One region of the Micromonospora palythoicola genome, then DNA from elsewhere that is predicted to be linked to it. Evidence: riboswitches for the same ligand, from Rfam matches in the RefSeq annotation. Region 1 holds a riboswitch; the other holds the start of a gene.
What was found. A riboswitch is a leader RNA that binds a small molecule or an ion and turns the genes downstream of it on or off. The one in region 1 is predicted to bind S-adenosylmethionine.
Positions count from the first base shown of each region.

Region 1 (7,202 bases):
TCGTGTTCCTGCTGCTCGGCCAGCTGGGCGCCGCGCTGGACCTGCCGCAGGCGGCGCTGAACGTCTCCCCGTACACCCACGTGCCGTCGGTGCCCGCCGTCGACGTAACCGTCCTGCCCCTGGTGGTCCTCACCGCCGTAGCCGCCGCCCTGCTGACGCTCGGCCTGACCACCTTCCGCCGCCGCGACACCCCCACCTGATTCGGACCGATCTGACTGATCACTTGCAGTCGAGTGACTCGACACGCCGCTGGTCCGGTCACTTGACTGCAAACGATCAGTAGCTATAGCACACGCGGCACTGGAGTGCGGGGTTGTCCACAGCTCCGCGTGGTGTCCACAGGGGGCTGGGGGTCGGCGTGGCCTGGGGCAGGCTCGGTCGCCGTGGATGCCCTGCTCCGATCGCTCGTCGAAGCTGGTGGTGGTGTGGTGACCCGCGCCCGGGCCCTTGAGGTGGTACCGCCGTGGACGTTGCGGCGGGCGTACCGCAGTGGCTGGCTGTGTCGCGTGCTGCCGGCGGTCTACGTCGACGGCTCGTTGCTCACCAGCGCGGATTCGAGAAACCTGCTCGCACGTGTGACACCCGAGGTCGCCCGTCGGGCGGCACTCGCGTACGCCGACGGCCGGGCGGCCTTGAGCGCCTTGACCGCGCTGGACGTGTACGGCCTTCGGCCTCAACCGGCAGGCGAGCCCGTGTACCTCGATGTGCCGGCTGGTACCGGGATGCGGAGCAAGGAGAGTCTGCTGGTGCGGCATCGGACGGCATTTGCGGCGGAACCACCACACGTCGTGGTGCGACGGGGCCTGCCTCTCGTCCGGCTGGAGGAGGCGCTGGTGCGCTCGTGGCCGTTGTTGTCCGAGGAGAGCCGCCTCGGGCTGGTTGTCCGCGCTGTGAACGACCGGATGACCACTGGGTACCGGCTCCGTGACGCGCTCGCTCCGAAGCTGACCGGGCGGGCGGCACTGTCCGCACTCATCGACCGGCTCGATGCCGGCTGTCGCAGCCCCTTGGAGATCTGGGGACATGACCGCGTCTTCACCGGTCCGGAGATGCCGGTGCTGAGGCGTCGGGTACGTGTCCGGGTGGGGCAGCGAACCATGTACCTGGACCTGTTCGCCGAGCAGGAGCGGGTCAACATCGAGCTGGACGGTGCCGCCTCGCACGGCGACCCGCGCCAGCGGGAGATCGACCTGCGGCGCGATGCGTTACTCGCCACGGTCGGCATCATGGTGGTCAGGTTCAGCCACCGTCGCCTCTTACGGGAGCCCGGCGAGGTGCGCCGGGAAACCCTCGCGATCCTCGCCGGCCGCCACTGTTGTCCGGAGGGGCCAGGCTCAGAGCACCTGGGACAGGAAGCGGCGTAGCCGGGGGTGTTGTGGCGACTCGAAGATGGCCGCCGGCTCGCCGGCCTCCAGCACCGCCCCGGCGTCCATGAAGGCGACGGTGTCGGCGACCTGGCGGGCGAAGCCCATCTCGTGGGTCACCACCACCATCGTCATGCCCTCCGACGAAAGGTCCGCCATCAGCGCCAGCACCCCCTTGACCAGTTCCGGGTCCAGCGCCGAGGTGGCCTCGTCGAAGAGCATCACCTGCGGCCGCATGGCCAGCGCCCGGGCGATGGCCACCCGCTGCTGCTGGCCGCCGGACAACTGCGCCGGCCGGGCGTCGGCCTTCGCGGCCAGGCCGACCCGGTCGAGTTCGGCCCGGGCCCGGGTGACCGCCTCGTCCTCGCCGAGCTTGCGAATGCGGCGCAACGGCAGGGTGATGTTGCGCAGCACGCTCATGTGGGGGAAGAGGTTGAACTGCTGGAACACCATGCCGATCCGCTGCCGCAGGGCGTCGGGGTCGTCGCGCAGCACGCTGCGGCCGTCCAGCAGCACGTCACCCCGGTCCGGTTCGAGGAGCCGGTTGACGGTACGCAGCAGGGTGGACTTTCCCGACCCGGACGGGCCGATCACGCAGGCGGTGCCGCCGCGCGCCACGTCCAGGTCCACCCCGCGCAGCACCCGATGACTGCCGAAGGCCAGGTGCACGTCGCGCAGGCTGAGACTGACCGAGGTGTTCATCGTTGGTTGCCTCCGGCGGCGCCGGGCAGCGCCAGGTCCAGGTCGTCGGGGTCGTCGGTCGGCCCGGCCACCGGCCGGCCGTGTCGCAGCCGCCGGTCGATCCAGTTGACGACGTGCGTCAGTGGCACGGTCAGCACGAGGTAGCACAGCCCGGCCAGCAGCAGCGCCGACTGGTTGCCGGTGTTCGCCGCGTAGTCCTGACCGATCCGGAACAGCTCGCGCTGGCTGGCCAGCAGGCCGAGGAAGTAGACCAGGCTGGAGTCCTTGATCAGGGCGATGAGCTGGTTCACCCAGGCCGGCAGGATCCGCCGGATGCCCTGCGGGATGATCACTCGCCGCATCGCCTCGCGCCAGGAGAAGCCCAGCGCGCGGGCCGCCTCCAGCTGGGTGGCCTCCACCGACTGGATACCCGAGCGGAAGATCTCCCCGAGGTACGCCGAGGCGATCAGCGACAGCGCCAGGATGCCCAGCGGGTACGGGTTCGGTCCCCAGACCCGCATGCCCAGCGGGGCCAGGCCGACCCCGATCAGCAGGATCGTCGCCGCCGCCGGCAGGCCCCGGAACACGTCGGTGTACACCCGAGCCGGCCACCGCAGCCAGCGGGTACGCGAGATGCCGGCCACCGCCAGCAGGATGCCCAGCGCCGAGCCGAGCAGGGCGGCGGTGACCGCCAGGATCAGCGTGTTGGGCAACCCGACGGTGAGCATCTCGGGTAGCGCCTCGCGCATCGACTCCCAGTCGAAGAACGTCTCCCACAGGGTGCGCAACGGATCCACGGTCAACCTCCGCCCTACTCGCTCGTGGCCCTACCGTCAGGAAGCGGCCGACGCCGACGGTGCCGCCGCGCCGACCGATGCGGAGGGTGCCACCACGTCGCCGCTGCCCGGGGTGAAGTCGGCCGGGATCGGTCGGCCGGGGTAGTACTGCTCCTGCAGCCGGGTCCAGGTGCCGTCGGCGATCACCTCGTCGAGGGCCTTGTTCAGCGCCTCGCGCAGCGCATCGTTGCCCTTGGCGAAGGCGTACGCGGTGGGTGCCGGGCTGAGTTCCTTCGCCGCGACCGTGATCCTGCCGCCGCTGTCCGCGGCGGTCTTCTCACCGATCTCGGCCGGGGCGATCCACGCGTCGGCGGTACCGGCCTTGAGCTGGTTGATCGCGCCGTTGTAGTCGGGTACGCGGACCGGGTCCAGGCCCTTGTTCGTGGCGTAGTCGTCCTGGACGGTGCCCTGCACGACCACCACCCGCTTGCCGGGCAGTTCGTCGAAGCTGCGCAGCGGCGATCCGGCGGGCACGTCGAGCCCGAAGTAGCCGAAGTCGTATCCGTTGCCGAAGTCCACGGTCTTCTTCCGTGCCTCGGTGATGGTGATCGAGGAGCTGCCGATGTCGAACTTGCGGTTGCCGACCTGGGCGAGCAGGGCGGAGAAGTCGGTGCCGACGAACTCGACCTTCAGGCCGAGCTTGCCGGCGGCGGCGACCAGCAGGTCGTTGTCGAAGCCGGTGAAGGTGCCGTCCTTCAGGTACACGTTCGGCGGGGCGTCGGTGAGCGTGCCGGCCCGCAGCACGCCCGGCTGGAGCAGGCCGTACGGGTTGTCGGCCGCGCTGCCGGCGGAGTCGGAGCCGCAGGCGGTGAGGGTGGCGGCGCCGAGGAGCGCGGCGACACCGACGGCGGCGGCGCGGGTCAGGGCAGGAAGGAATCGCACGGGTGTCTCCTGGTTGAGCTGCGGCGGGCACGGACGTGCCGCACCGACGGTCCGCCGCAGGGCGGACCGCTGGGAATGGGATCGATGGCAGAGGGGTCAGCCGGTCCGTGGCGGATCGGTGACGGGCGGCGACGCGGTCAGCTACACGCGGCGCTGCACACCCGCATCATGTCGACGTGCCGACGCCGGGTCAGGCCCGGGCGGGCCACAGGTCGATGGCGGTACGACATGGTGCTCCTCAAGGTCGTGATGACCCGGGAACCCAGGCCACGCTTGCACCGGTGGTTGCACCGATGCCTGGTCCTCACCCGGGGCACCCCTGCGCGGACGAGGGTTGCCGGCCAGCAAGCCGGGGCTTCGCGCTGGCACTCATGACCTGCCGCCGACGCTAGCATCCCGTGACCGCCCGCCGTCCACCCGTTATGACCACCCTCACCCCCACCCCGAGCCAGGTTGACCATGAGGTTGGCGGCGAAGCTGATCTCCCTCGACCACCGCTGACCTCATGATCAACGCGAGCGGGGGGCAGGGGCCGGGGGCCGTTGTGGGTGTTGCCGGGGGAGTGGGTGATCCTCTACGGTCTGGTCAGCGGTGGGTGCGGTCCGCATCCGATGACACCGCCGGTGGTCCGTCACGTGGGCCGGGAGGGTGGAACTCCCGGGTCCGACGCGCGTGACGGTCGAGTCGGCGGGCGATCCCCGAACCGTGCGGCGGCGCGTCGAGGCGCCGGGCCGGCGGTCGACGGGAGCGCGGACATCCACCGGGAGCCACCCGTGTATCTCACCCCCCACGAGCAGGACCGCCTGCTCGTCCACGTGGCGGCCGACGTCGCCCGGCGCCGCCGCGAGCGCGGCCTGCGCCTCAACTATCCGGAAGCCGTCGCGGTGATCACCGCCTTCCTGCTCGAAGGGGCGCGCGACGGGCAGTCCGTGGTGGACCTGATGGCCGCCGGACGCACCGTGCTCAGCCGGGACGACGTGCAGGACGGCATCCCCGAGTTGCTGGGGGAGGTGCAGGTGGAGGCGACGTTCCCGGACGGCACCAAGTTGGTGACGGTGCACCACCCGATTCCGTGATCCCCGGGGAGATCCTGCCGGCCGACGGACCGGTGGAGATCAACGCCGGGCGGCCGGTGACCACGCTGCTGGTGGTCAACACCGCTGACCGGCCGGTGCAGGTCGGTTCGCACTACCACTTCGCGGAGGCCAACCCGGCGCTGGACTTCGACCGGGACGTCGCCTGGGGGCAGCGGCTCGCCGTACCGGCCGGCACCTCGGTGCGGTTCGAGCCGGGGGTCAGCCGCCGAGTGGACCTGGTGCCGCTCGGTGGCGCACGGATCGTGCCGGGCCTGCGCGGCGAGTGCGCCGGAGCACTCGACGAAGGACGGACGGCATGAGCGCGCGGATCAGCAGGTTGGACCCGCCGCCCGGCGGCATGGAGCGAAGTGGAGTGCCGGCATGAGCAGCGTGGAAAGGGACCGCTACGTCGCCCTGTACGGCCCGAGCACGGGCGACCGGATCCGGCTGGCCGACACGAACCTGCTCATCGAGATCGAGCATGACCACTGTGCCGGCGGCGACGAGGCGGTCTTCGGCGGCGGCAAGGTGATCCGTGAGTCGATGGGCCAGTCCCGGGCCACCCGCGCCGAGGGCGCCCTGGACACCGTCATCACCGGTGCGGTCGTCCTCGACCACTGGGGGGTGGTGAAGGCCGACGTCGGGTTGCGCGACGGGCGGATCGTCGCGCTGGGCCGGGCCGGCAACCCGGACACCATGGACGGTGTCCACCCGGACCTGGTGATCGGCCCGGCCACCGAGGTGATCGCCGGCAACGGCCGGATCCTGACCGCCGGGGCGGTCGACACCCACGTGCACCTCATCTGCCCGCAGCTGGTCGCCGAGGCCCTCGCCAGCGGAGTCACCACCCTGGTCGGCGGCGGCACCGGACCGGCCGAGGGCACCCGGGCCACCACCGTCACCCCGAACGTCTGGCACCTGGCCCGGATGCACGAGGCCCTCGACACCTTCCCGGTCAACGTGCTGCTGCTCGGCAAGGGAAACACCGTCTCGGAAGAGGCGCTGTGGGAGCAGTTGCGGGCCGGGGCCGGCGGGTTCAAGCTGCACGAGGACTGGGGCACCACCCCGGCGGCGATCGACGCCTGCCTGCGCGTCGCCGACGCCTCCGGCGTGCAGGTCTCCATCCACACCGACACCCTCAACGAGGCCGGGTTCGTCGCCGACACGCTGCGCGCCATCGGCGGCCGGGCGATCCACTCGTACCACACCGAGGGGGCCGGTGGCGGGCACGCGCCGGACATCATCACGGTCGCCGGTGAGCCGAACGTGCTGCCGTCGTCGACGAACCCGACCCGCCCGTACACCCGCAACACCCTCGCCGAGCACCTCGACATGCTGATGGTCTGCCACCATCTCAACCCGGCGGTGCCGGAGGACCTGGCGTTCGCCGAGAGCCGCATCCGGCCGTCCACGATGGCCGCCGAGGACCTGCTGCACGACCTCGGGGCGATCTCCATCATCGGCTCCGACTCGCAGGCGATGGGGCGGATCGGGGAGGTCGTGCTGCGAACCTGGCAGAGCGCACACGTGATGAAGGCCCGGGTGGGTGCCCTGCCCGGGGACGGGGCCGCCGACAACCACCGGGCCCGCCGGTACGTCGCGAAGTACACCATCTGCGCGGCGATGGCCAACGGACTCGACCACGAGATCGGGTCGGTGGAGCCGGGCAAACTCGCCGACCTGGTGCTGTGGGAGCCGGCGTTCTTCGGCGTACGACCGCACCTGGTCGTCAAGGGCGGCATGATCGCGTACGCGCAGATGGGTGACGCGAACGCCTCGATCCCCACCCCGCAGCCGATGCTGCCCCGGCCGATGTTCGGCGCGTACGGCGGCGCGGCCGCCGCGACCAGCCTGGCGTTCGTCGCGCCCGCGGCGCTCGAGGCCGGGCTGCGACTGGACGTGCGGCGTCGGGTGGTGCCGGTGGCCGACGTACGGTCGCGCGGCAAGGCCGACCTGCCGGAGAACAACGCGCTGCCCCGCATCGAGGTCGACCCGGACACCTTCACGGTCCGGATCGACGGTGTGGTGGTGGAGCCGGATCCGGTGGCCGAACTGCCCATGGCCCAGCGGTACTTCCTGTTCTGATGGCCGCCACGACGATGTTGCTGCTCCTCGCCGACGGGCGCTTCCCGGCCGGTGCGCACGCGCACTCGGCCGGACTGGAGGCGGCGGTCGCCGCCGGCCGGGTGACCGACCTGGACACGCTGGGGGAGTACCTGCGGGGTCGGCTGGCCACCGCGGGACTCGTCGCGGCCGCGTTCGCGGCGGCGGCCCGGGGTGCGGCCTGGTCGGCGGGCCGGACCGCCGCGCTGGCCCGGCTCGACGCCGAACTGGACGCCCGGACCGCCTCGCCCGCCCAGCGG
Region 1 is NZ_JBAGKI010000010.1:28,160-35,361, forward strand. Features, by position in the region: gene V5O40_RS06755 (ABC transporter permease) at 1-200, shown strand, start outside; gene V5O40_RS06760 (DUF559 domain-containing protein) at 384-1,364, shown strand; gene V5O40_RS06765 (amino acid ABC transporter ATP-binding protein) at 1,335-2,066, opposite strand; gene V5O40_RS06770 (amino acid ABC transporter permease) at 2,063-2,842, opposite strand; gene V5O40_RS06775 (ABC transporter substrate-binding protein) at 2,879-3,763, opposite strand; SAM riboswitch class IV at 4,028-4,140, opposite strand; gene V5O40_RS06780 (urease subunit gamma) at 4,537-4,839, shown strand; gene V5O40_RS06785 (urease subunit beta) at 4,836-5,159, shown strand; gene V5O40_RS06790 (urease subunit alpha) at 5,221-6,924, shown strand; gene V5O40_RS06795 (urease accessory protein UreF) at 6,924-7,202, shown strand, end outside.

Region 2 (7,202 bases), on a different contig from region 1:
TGCCGGCGACTCTGCACGATCCGGAACCGGTTCGCCACGTACGCCCCGTCGGTCAACGCCGAGTTCGCTGCCGCGTTCGCGCCGCTGCCGTGGAAGTCGGAGAACGCCGCCGACTGGTTCACGAAGACGCCGCCGGTCAGGTTGGCCGACAGGTGCACCCCGACCTCGATCGCCGCCGCCTCGGTGCCGTCCAGCACCGCGTCGTCGGTGGAGTAGACCGCCGCGGTGAGCGCACCCTGCTTGCCCACGGTCGAGCGCAGGATCTCCAGGCTGTGCGCGGTGGAGTCGGTGGCGATGGCGAAGGAGATCGGCCCGAACCACTCCCGCGAGTAGGTCGCGGTGTCGCCCGCGTCCAGCTTGACGATCGTCGGCGTACGCACCACGGCGTCCGGGAACGACGGGTGCTCGACGGTACGCGACTCCAACACCGGCGAACCCACCTTGGCTACCTCGGCCAGCCGCTCCAGCACCCCGTCGTTGACGATCGCCCCGGTCAGCTCCACTCCCCGGGCCGGATCGCCGGTGAGTTTGCCGACCGCCGCGGCGATGCCACCGGCCACCTCGTCGAAGCTCTTGTGGCCCTGGTCGGTGTCGATGCCGTCCCGCGGGATGAGGATGTTCTGCGAGGTGGTGCACATCTGCCCGCTGTAGAGCGTCAGCGTGAAGCCCAGGTTGCGGCACATCCCGGCGAAGTCGTCGGTGGAGTCGATCACCACCGTGTTGAGCCCCGCCTTCTCGGTGTACACCGCCGCCTGGCGGGCGTTGGCCTCCAGCCAGTCGCCGTACTCGGTGGAGCCGGTGAAGTCGACGATCCGGACCGCCGGGTGCAGGGCCAGCGTCGAGGCGAGCTTCTCGTCCGGGGCCTCGGGTGCCAGCAGCACCAGGTTCGGGTCGAAGCCGGCCTCGGCAAGCACCTGGCGGGCGTACCGGACGGTGACGGCCAGCGGCAGCACGGCGCGCGGATGCGGCTTGACCACGACCGGGTTGCCGGTGACCAGGGAGGCGAACAGACCCGGGTACGAGTTCCAGGTCGGGAAGGTGTTGCAGCCGATGACCAGGGCCACGCCCCGGGGCACCACGTGGAAGGTCTTGGACATCCGCAGCGGGTCGCCCTTGCCGGCGGCCTTCTCCCAGCCGGCGGTGCCCGGGTGCCGGGTCATCTCCGCGTACGCGTAGGCCAGCGCCTCCAGCGCGCGGTCCAGGGCGTGCGCGCCACCGGCCTGGAAGGCCATCACGAACGCCTGACCGCTGGTGAACTGCACCGCGTTGGCCAGCTCGAAGATGTTCCGGTGCAGCCGGTCGAGGATCTCCAGGCAGACACCCGCCCGGGCCTGCGGGCCGGCGTCCCGCCAGGCCGGCAGCGCGGCGGACGCGGCGGTGACCAGCTGGTCGGCGTCGGCGTGCGGGTACCGCACGTTCAGCGGGACGCCGAAGGGGCTCTGCTCGGTGGCGACCCGGTCGCCGTCGCTCGGCTGGTCGAGCGGGAAGTCCGCGCCCAGGTACGCCTCGAAGGCGGCCTTGCCGTCGGCGGCGGCGGTCTCGCCGTACACCCGTGGGCTCGGTGATTCCGGGTAGGCGGACCAGTACCCCCGCTCCGCGATTGCGGTCAGCGCGCGGTTGAGGGTCTCGGCGTGCTTGGCGTAGAGGGGGTGCGGGGTCTCCGTCATGCCCGCCATCATGCAACACGAAGCCCTCAGATCAGTAGGGGCGTGTCACAACTTCAGATGGTCAGCTGCCAGTCGGTCCAGGCGTCGACCGGGCGGAAACCGAGCTGCTCGTTGATGCTGATCATGTGATCGTTGACCGCCGCGTTCCAGGTGTCGATCGCGGCCAGGGCCGGCTCGTGGGCAAGGGCGTGCCGAAGGTTCTCCACCTTGACGAGCAGGCCCAGGCGGTGTCCCCGGTGTGCGGGGTCGACAATTGTGATCTCCTGCCAGGCGTGCCACGGCGTGGACGGGCCTCTGTCGATCATCGTCCAGGCGACCAGCCGGTCGGTCGCCTCGTGCACCGCGCCGACGTGGTAGCGCCGTCGGCCCCGCAGTCGCTGGATCCGCTCGATCTCCCGGAACCGCGCGGCATCCACCTGCTCCGCCTCGATCGCGAGATCACCCGTCGGCGCGTCGATGAGCAGCCGGCTCTCCAGCCGCGCGACGTCGACCACGTACTCCTCGGCCACCGGCCCCCGCCAGGCCACCGTCCGGTAGCCGGCGGCGCGGGCGCGGGCGGAATCGTGCAGGGCGGCGAGGGCCGCCTGGTCGAGCCGCGTGGTGTCCAGCCGACGCCGCACCTCGGCCAGCGCGGCCTGCGCTCCGGCCGCCGCCGCGAAGGCCGCACCCGGCGCCGCCCGCTCCGGTCCGCCGGGCAGTGGCCCCGGGGTCTCGCCGATCAACCGCTGCCGGCCGTGCTCGGCGGCCACCTTCCGGGCGTACGCCAGTAGCGCCCGCCCCACCCCCTGCCGCCGCCGCGCCGGGTCCACCGTCAGCTCGGCGGTGGCGATGCCGGTGTTCTCCAGTTGCGGCAGCCGCATCCGCAGGTGGCCGGCCACCTCTCCGTCCCGCCGGGCCAGCGCCTGGTGGATCACGTTGCCGTGCGGCGGATGGGCGACCAGGAGCCCGAACTCGGCCCGGTCCCCCACCGGCAGGTCGGGCAGGTCGACGGCCTGCGCCGCCGCGACGACGCGGTGCGCCGCGTCGATCGCGGCCGCGTCGGTGGAGTCGTACGGCGTGACGGTGACGGCCATGGCGCGAGCCTGCCCGCCGACCGGCGGGCACCGCCACCGGATTTCCCGCCGGTCACACGTCGAGTTGCCAGTTGCTCCACCGGTCCCGCACCTGGAACCCGAGCTGTTCGTTGATGGTGATCATGTGGTCGTTGCTGGCCGCGTTGAACGTGTCGATGACCCGCACGGCGGGCTCGTGAGCGAGCAGGTGCCGCAGGTTTTCGATCTTGGACAGCAGGCCCAGTCGATGGCCCCGGTGCTCCGGGTCGACGATGGTGATCTGCTGGAACGAGTGCCAGTCCGCGGACGCTCCGACGTCCAGCATCGTCCACGCGACCAGCCGACCGGACGCCTCGTGGCGCAGGCCGACGTGGTAGCGCCGCCGGCCGCGCGCATCCAGCGCCGACTCGGTGCCGCGTAGCCGTTCGGCGTCGACCCGCTCCGGCTCCCACGCCAGGTCGCCCATTGGCGCGTCGGCCAGCAACCGTCCGTCGAGGTACGCCACGTCCGCCGCCAGGTCGTCGGGAGTACACCCTTGCCAGCGCAACACCGCGTAGCCGGCCGCCCGGCTCCGGGCGTCGGCCAGCAGCGTGTCCAGCCGCGCCTGGTCCAGGTCGGCGACGGTCAGGCGGCGCCGGATGTCGGTCAGCGCGTCGACCGCGCCGAAGGAGGTGGCGAAGGCAGCGGCCGCCGAGGGGCGGTCGGGTTCCCCGGGCGGGTGCGCCATGCTCATCGCGCTGACCCGCTTGCGTCCGTGCGCGCGCAGCACGGCGAGGCCGTGCTGGACCAGCGCCCGGCCCACCCCCCGGCGCCGGTACGCCGGGTGCACGACCAGGTCGGCGGAGGCGTTCTCGGTGTTGTCCAGTTGCGGCAGATCCAGCACGAGGTGGCCGGCCGGCTCACCGTCGAGGTGTGCCAGCAGGTTGACCGGTGCATTGCCCGGCATCGGCTGGTGCACCATCGCACTGAACCGCCGCCGGCAGAAGGGCGGAAAGTCGGGCAGGTCGGCGGCGACGTAGGCCGTGCCGATCCGGTACGCCTGCTCGATCGCCTGCTCGTCGGCGGGACCGAAGGGGGTGACGGTGATGGTCATGCCGGCAGCCTGCGCCAGCGACAGACGAGCGGGCCAGCGAATTTTCGCTGGCCCGCTCGGACGTTGGTCGGGAGGGACGATCGCACAACGCCTCCGGCGCTGGGTCGTAAAGACTGAAAGTCTACGGCGAAGCGCCCTCCCGCACGGAGCATCTTGCGCCGTCCGTTTGCGGTCGTCAAGTCCCTGGCGGCGTGTTTCGCTCACTCCCTGCGAAATACCGCTTACTCATCCGTTCGTCAGCTCAGCAGGCCCGCGTCCCGAGCGGCCCGCAACGAAGGCTTGATCCGGTGGGTGGGACCGACCTCACCGGCGACCGCGTCGAGGGTCTTCAGCCCTTCGCCGGTGTTGAACACGACCGTCTCGGCGGTCGGGTCCAGCCGGCCCGACTCGACGAGCTTGCGCAGCACCGCCACGGTCACCCCGCCGGCCGTCTCGGCGAAGACCCCGGTGGTACGCGCCAGCAGCCGTACCGCCGCGCGGATCTCGTCGTCGTCGGCGTGGTCCATCCAGCCACCGGTGCGGCGCACCGCCTCCAGGGCGTACAGCCCGGCCGCCGGGTCGCCGATGTTCAGCGACTTGGCGATCCCGGTCGGCTTGACCGGGGTGATGGTGTCGGTGCCCGCGTGCAGTGCGGTGGCGATCGGGTTGCAGCCGGCCGACTGTGCGCCGAAGACCTTCCAGCCGCCGGCCGGTGCCTCGACCAGCCCGATCTCGACCAGCTCGCTGAACGCCTTGTCGATCTTGGTGAGCAGCTCGCCGGAGGCCATCGGGATGACCACCTGGGCGGGGATCCGCCAACCGAGTTGCTCGGCCACCTCGTAGCCGAGCGTCTTGGACCCCTCCGCGTAGTACGGCCGCACGTTGACGTTGACGAAGGCGGTGTCCTCGAACTCGTCGGTCTCGACCAGCTCGCCGCAGAGCCGGTTCACGTCGTCGTACGACCCGTCGATGGCGACCAGGTCGCCGCCGTAGACGGCGGTCGTGACGACCTTGCCCTGCTCCAGGTCGCCGGGGATGAAGACCACGGACGGCGTACCCACCCGGGCGGCGTGCGCGGCGACGGAGTTGGCCAGGTTGCCGGTGGAGGCGCAGGCGAACCGGGAGAAGCCGAGCGCGCGGGCGGCGGTGAGCGCCACCGACACCACCCGGTCCTTGAACGAGTGGGTGGGATTGGCGCTGTCGTCCTTGACCCACAGTGCAGCGGTGATGCCCAACTCGGCGGCGAGCCGGTCGGCGGCCACCAGCGGGGTGAACCCGGGGTCCAGGGTGACCCTGGTGGCCGGGTCCTGGCCGGCGGGCAGCAGGGCGGCGTACCGCCAGAGGTTGCGGGGGCCGGCCTCGATCTGCTCGCGGGTGACGGTGGCGAGGACGGCCGGATCGTAGTCGACCTCCAGCGGGCCGAAACACTCGTAACAGGCGTGCTGGGCGGCGAGCGGGTAGCGGGCCGAACAGGCCCGGCAGACCAGGGCACGAGCGGGGCTGGCGGCGGTGTCGATGCCGGACGGGGCGAGCGTCGACGTCATGTCGAAGTCCTCTCATCTTTCCCCGCATCGCACCCTGCGGCGGGGACGGAATTGGCACCTGCCCCGCTGGATGCTCACCGGTGAGCGCGCGAGGTGGTTGCCGGGGCGTCGTCGGGCCGTATCCCTCAGCCCCTCTGGATGAGGTATGCAGTTGTGTTGCCGAGTCTAGGCAATCCGGACGCAACCGTCGCCTGTCAATCCCAGCCTGTGAGCGAAACCTCAGCGGCGCCGTTGCCGCGCCCTCCGGCGCCGCTGAGCCTCACCGTCAGGCCGGCACGGACCGCCGTTCGCCCTCGCCGAGAGCGACCGTGGTAGCCCCGCGCCGCCACAGCGTGTCCACCGCCCAGGTACCCGGGCCGAGCACCGCCACCAGGAAGAACGCCCAGCAGAAGAGGACGGACAGTTCGCCGTTGTTCCGCAGCGGCAGCAGCGCCTCGGGCTGGTGGACCACGAAGTACGCGTAGGCCATCGAGCCCGACGCCAGCAGGGCCGCCGGCCGGGTGAACAGGCCGAGGAGCACGAGGGCGCCGCAGACCAGCTGGATCACCGCGGCGTACCAGCCCGGCCACTGGCCGAGCGGCACCGCCTCGCCGCTACCCCGGTTGCCGCCGAAGACGCCGAAGACCGATGACATGCCGTGAATGAGGAACAACAACCCGATGACGATGCGGAACAGGGACAGAGCCGGCCCGCCGAACCGGTCAGTGCGCATTGGTACCTCCTACGAGTGGGGTGGTGGTACCAGAATGCGGACTTGATAGATAGTTGTCGATGCAATCTCTCTTGGTGGGAACGCTCCCAGCGTCAGTCTAGCGGTCGAAACTTTCGGCGAGCAGGACCACGAGAAATCCTTACCGCCCGCTTACGCGAAGGCCGGGAACACCCGCCACCGCTGCCGGGTGCGACGATGCTCCGATGCCACGTACAACGGTCCGCAGCTCGGCCCGCGGTGTCCGTCGGCTCCGCGCGGTGCCGATCTCGATCGCGGCGGCGCTCGGCCTGCTCTCCGGGTGCGCACCAGCCGGCGACACCGCGACGGCACCACCCGCGCCGGTCCCAAGCTCCAGCGGACCGGGCGCCGCAACCTCCGGCGCCACGCCGCCCGGCCACGGCGGTCTCGACCGCCTACCCGCCCGCGACGGCGATCTCGGGGGGAATACCGGCCCGACGTCCGAATGCCCCGACTCCGGCGTCCGGATCACCTACCGCGGCGTCAGCGCCGCGATGGGGCTACGGGCGATGGGCCTGGAACTGGTCAACTGCGGCGACCGCACCTACCGGCTGCGTGGGTATCCGGAGCCGAGCCTGCGGGACGCCGACGGCAGGGCCATCCCGGTCAGGGTGATCCGGGGCGCGAAAGGGATCACCTCCGGCTTCGACGATCCACCCCGGTCGCTGGTGCTGGCCCCCGGTGAGGCGGCCGGCGCCGCCCTGCTCTGGCGCAACCTGGTCGACAACCCGACCGTGGTGGCGACGAACGCCGAGCACCTCGAGGTCGCCCCGTTACGCGGCCGACCCGCCCAACAGGTCGTCATTCAGGGGCGGATCGACCTGGGCAACACCGACCGGCTCGGGGTCAGCGCCTGGCGCAAGCAGGAGCCGAGCACGCCGCAGCCCACACCCTCGACGCCGAACCCGCCGCCCACCACACCGGCCCCGCTGCTCTGAGCCGTCCCGGCTGTGGCCGAGCGGTCGCGGGCAGCGCGCTCAGCTGGTGATGTCCTTGCGGGTGAAGCGCCAGAAGGCCAGGCCCCAGAACACGGTGGCGTAGCAGATCGCCGAGACCGTGCCCCGCACGATGTCGTCGGTCTGCACGGGCGTGGAGAGCAGCCCCAACCACGCGGTGCTGTAGTGGGTCGGCAGGAAC
Region 2 is NZ_JBAGKI010000022.1:31,608-38,809, forward strand. Features, by position in the region: gene paaN (phenylacetic acid degradation protein PaaN) at 1-1,667, opposite strand, end outside; gene V5O40_RS12725 (GNAT family N-acetyltransferase) at 1,721-2,740, opposite strand; gene V5O40_RS12730 (GNAT family N-acetyltransferase) at 2,793-3,812, opposite strand; gene thrC (threonine synthase) at 4,049-5,335, opposite strand; SAM riboswitch class I at 5,345-5,480, opposite strand; gene V5O40_RS12740 (DoxX family protein) at 5,601-6,047, opposite strand; gene V5O40_RS12745 (DUF4232 domain-containing protein) at 6,251-7,003, shown strand; gene V5O40_RS12750 (ABC transporter permease) at 7,043-7,202, opposite strand, start outside.
Region 2: another riboswitch for S-adenosylmethionine. It lies ahead of thrC (threonine synthase); the one in region 1 lies ahead of V5O40_RS06775 (ABC transporter substrate-binding protein).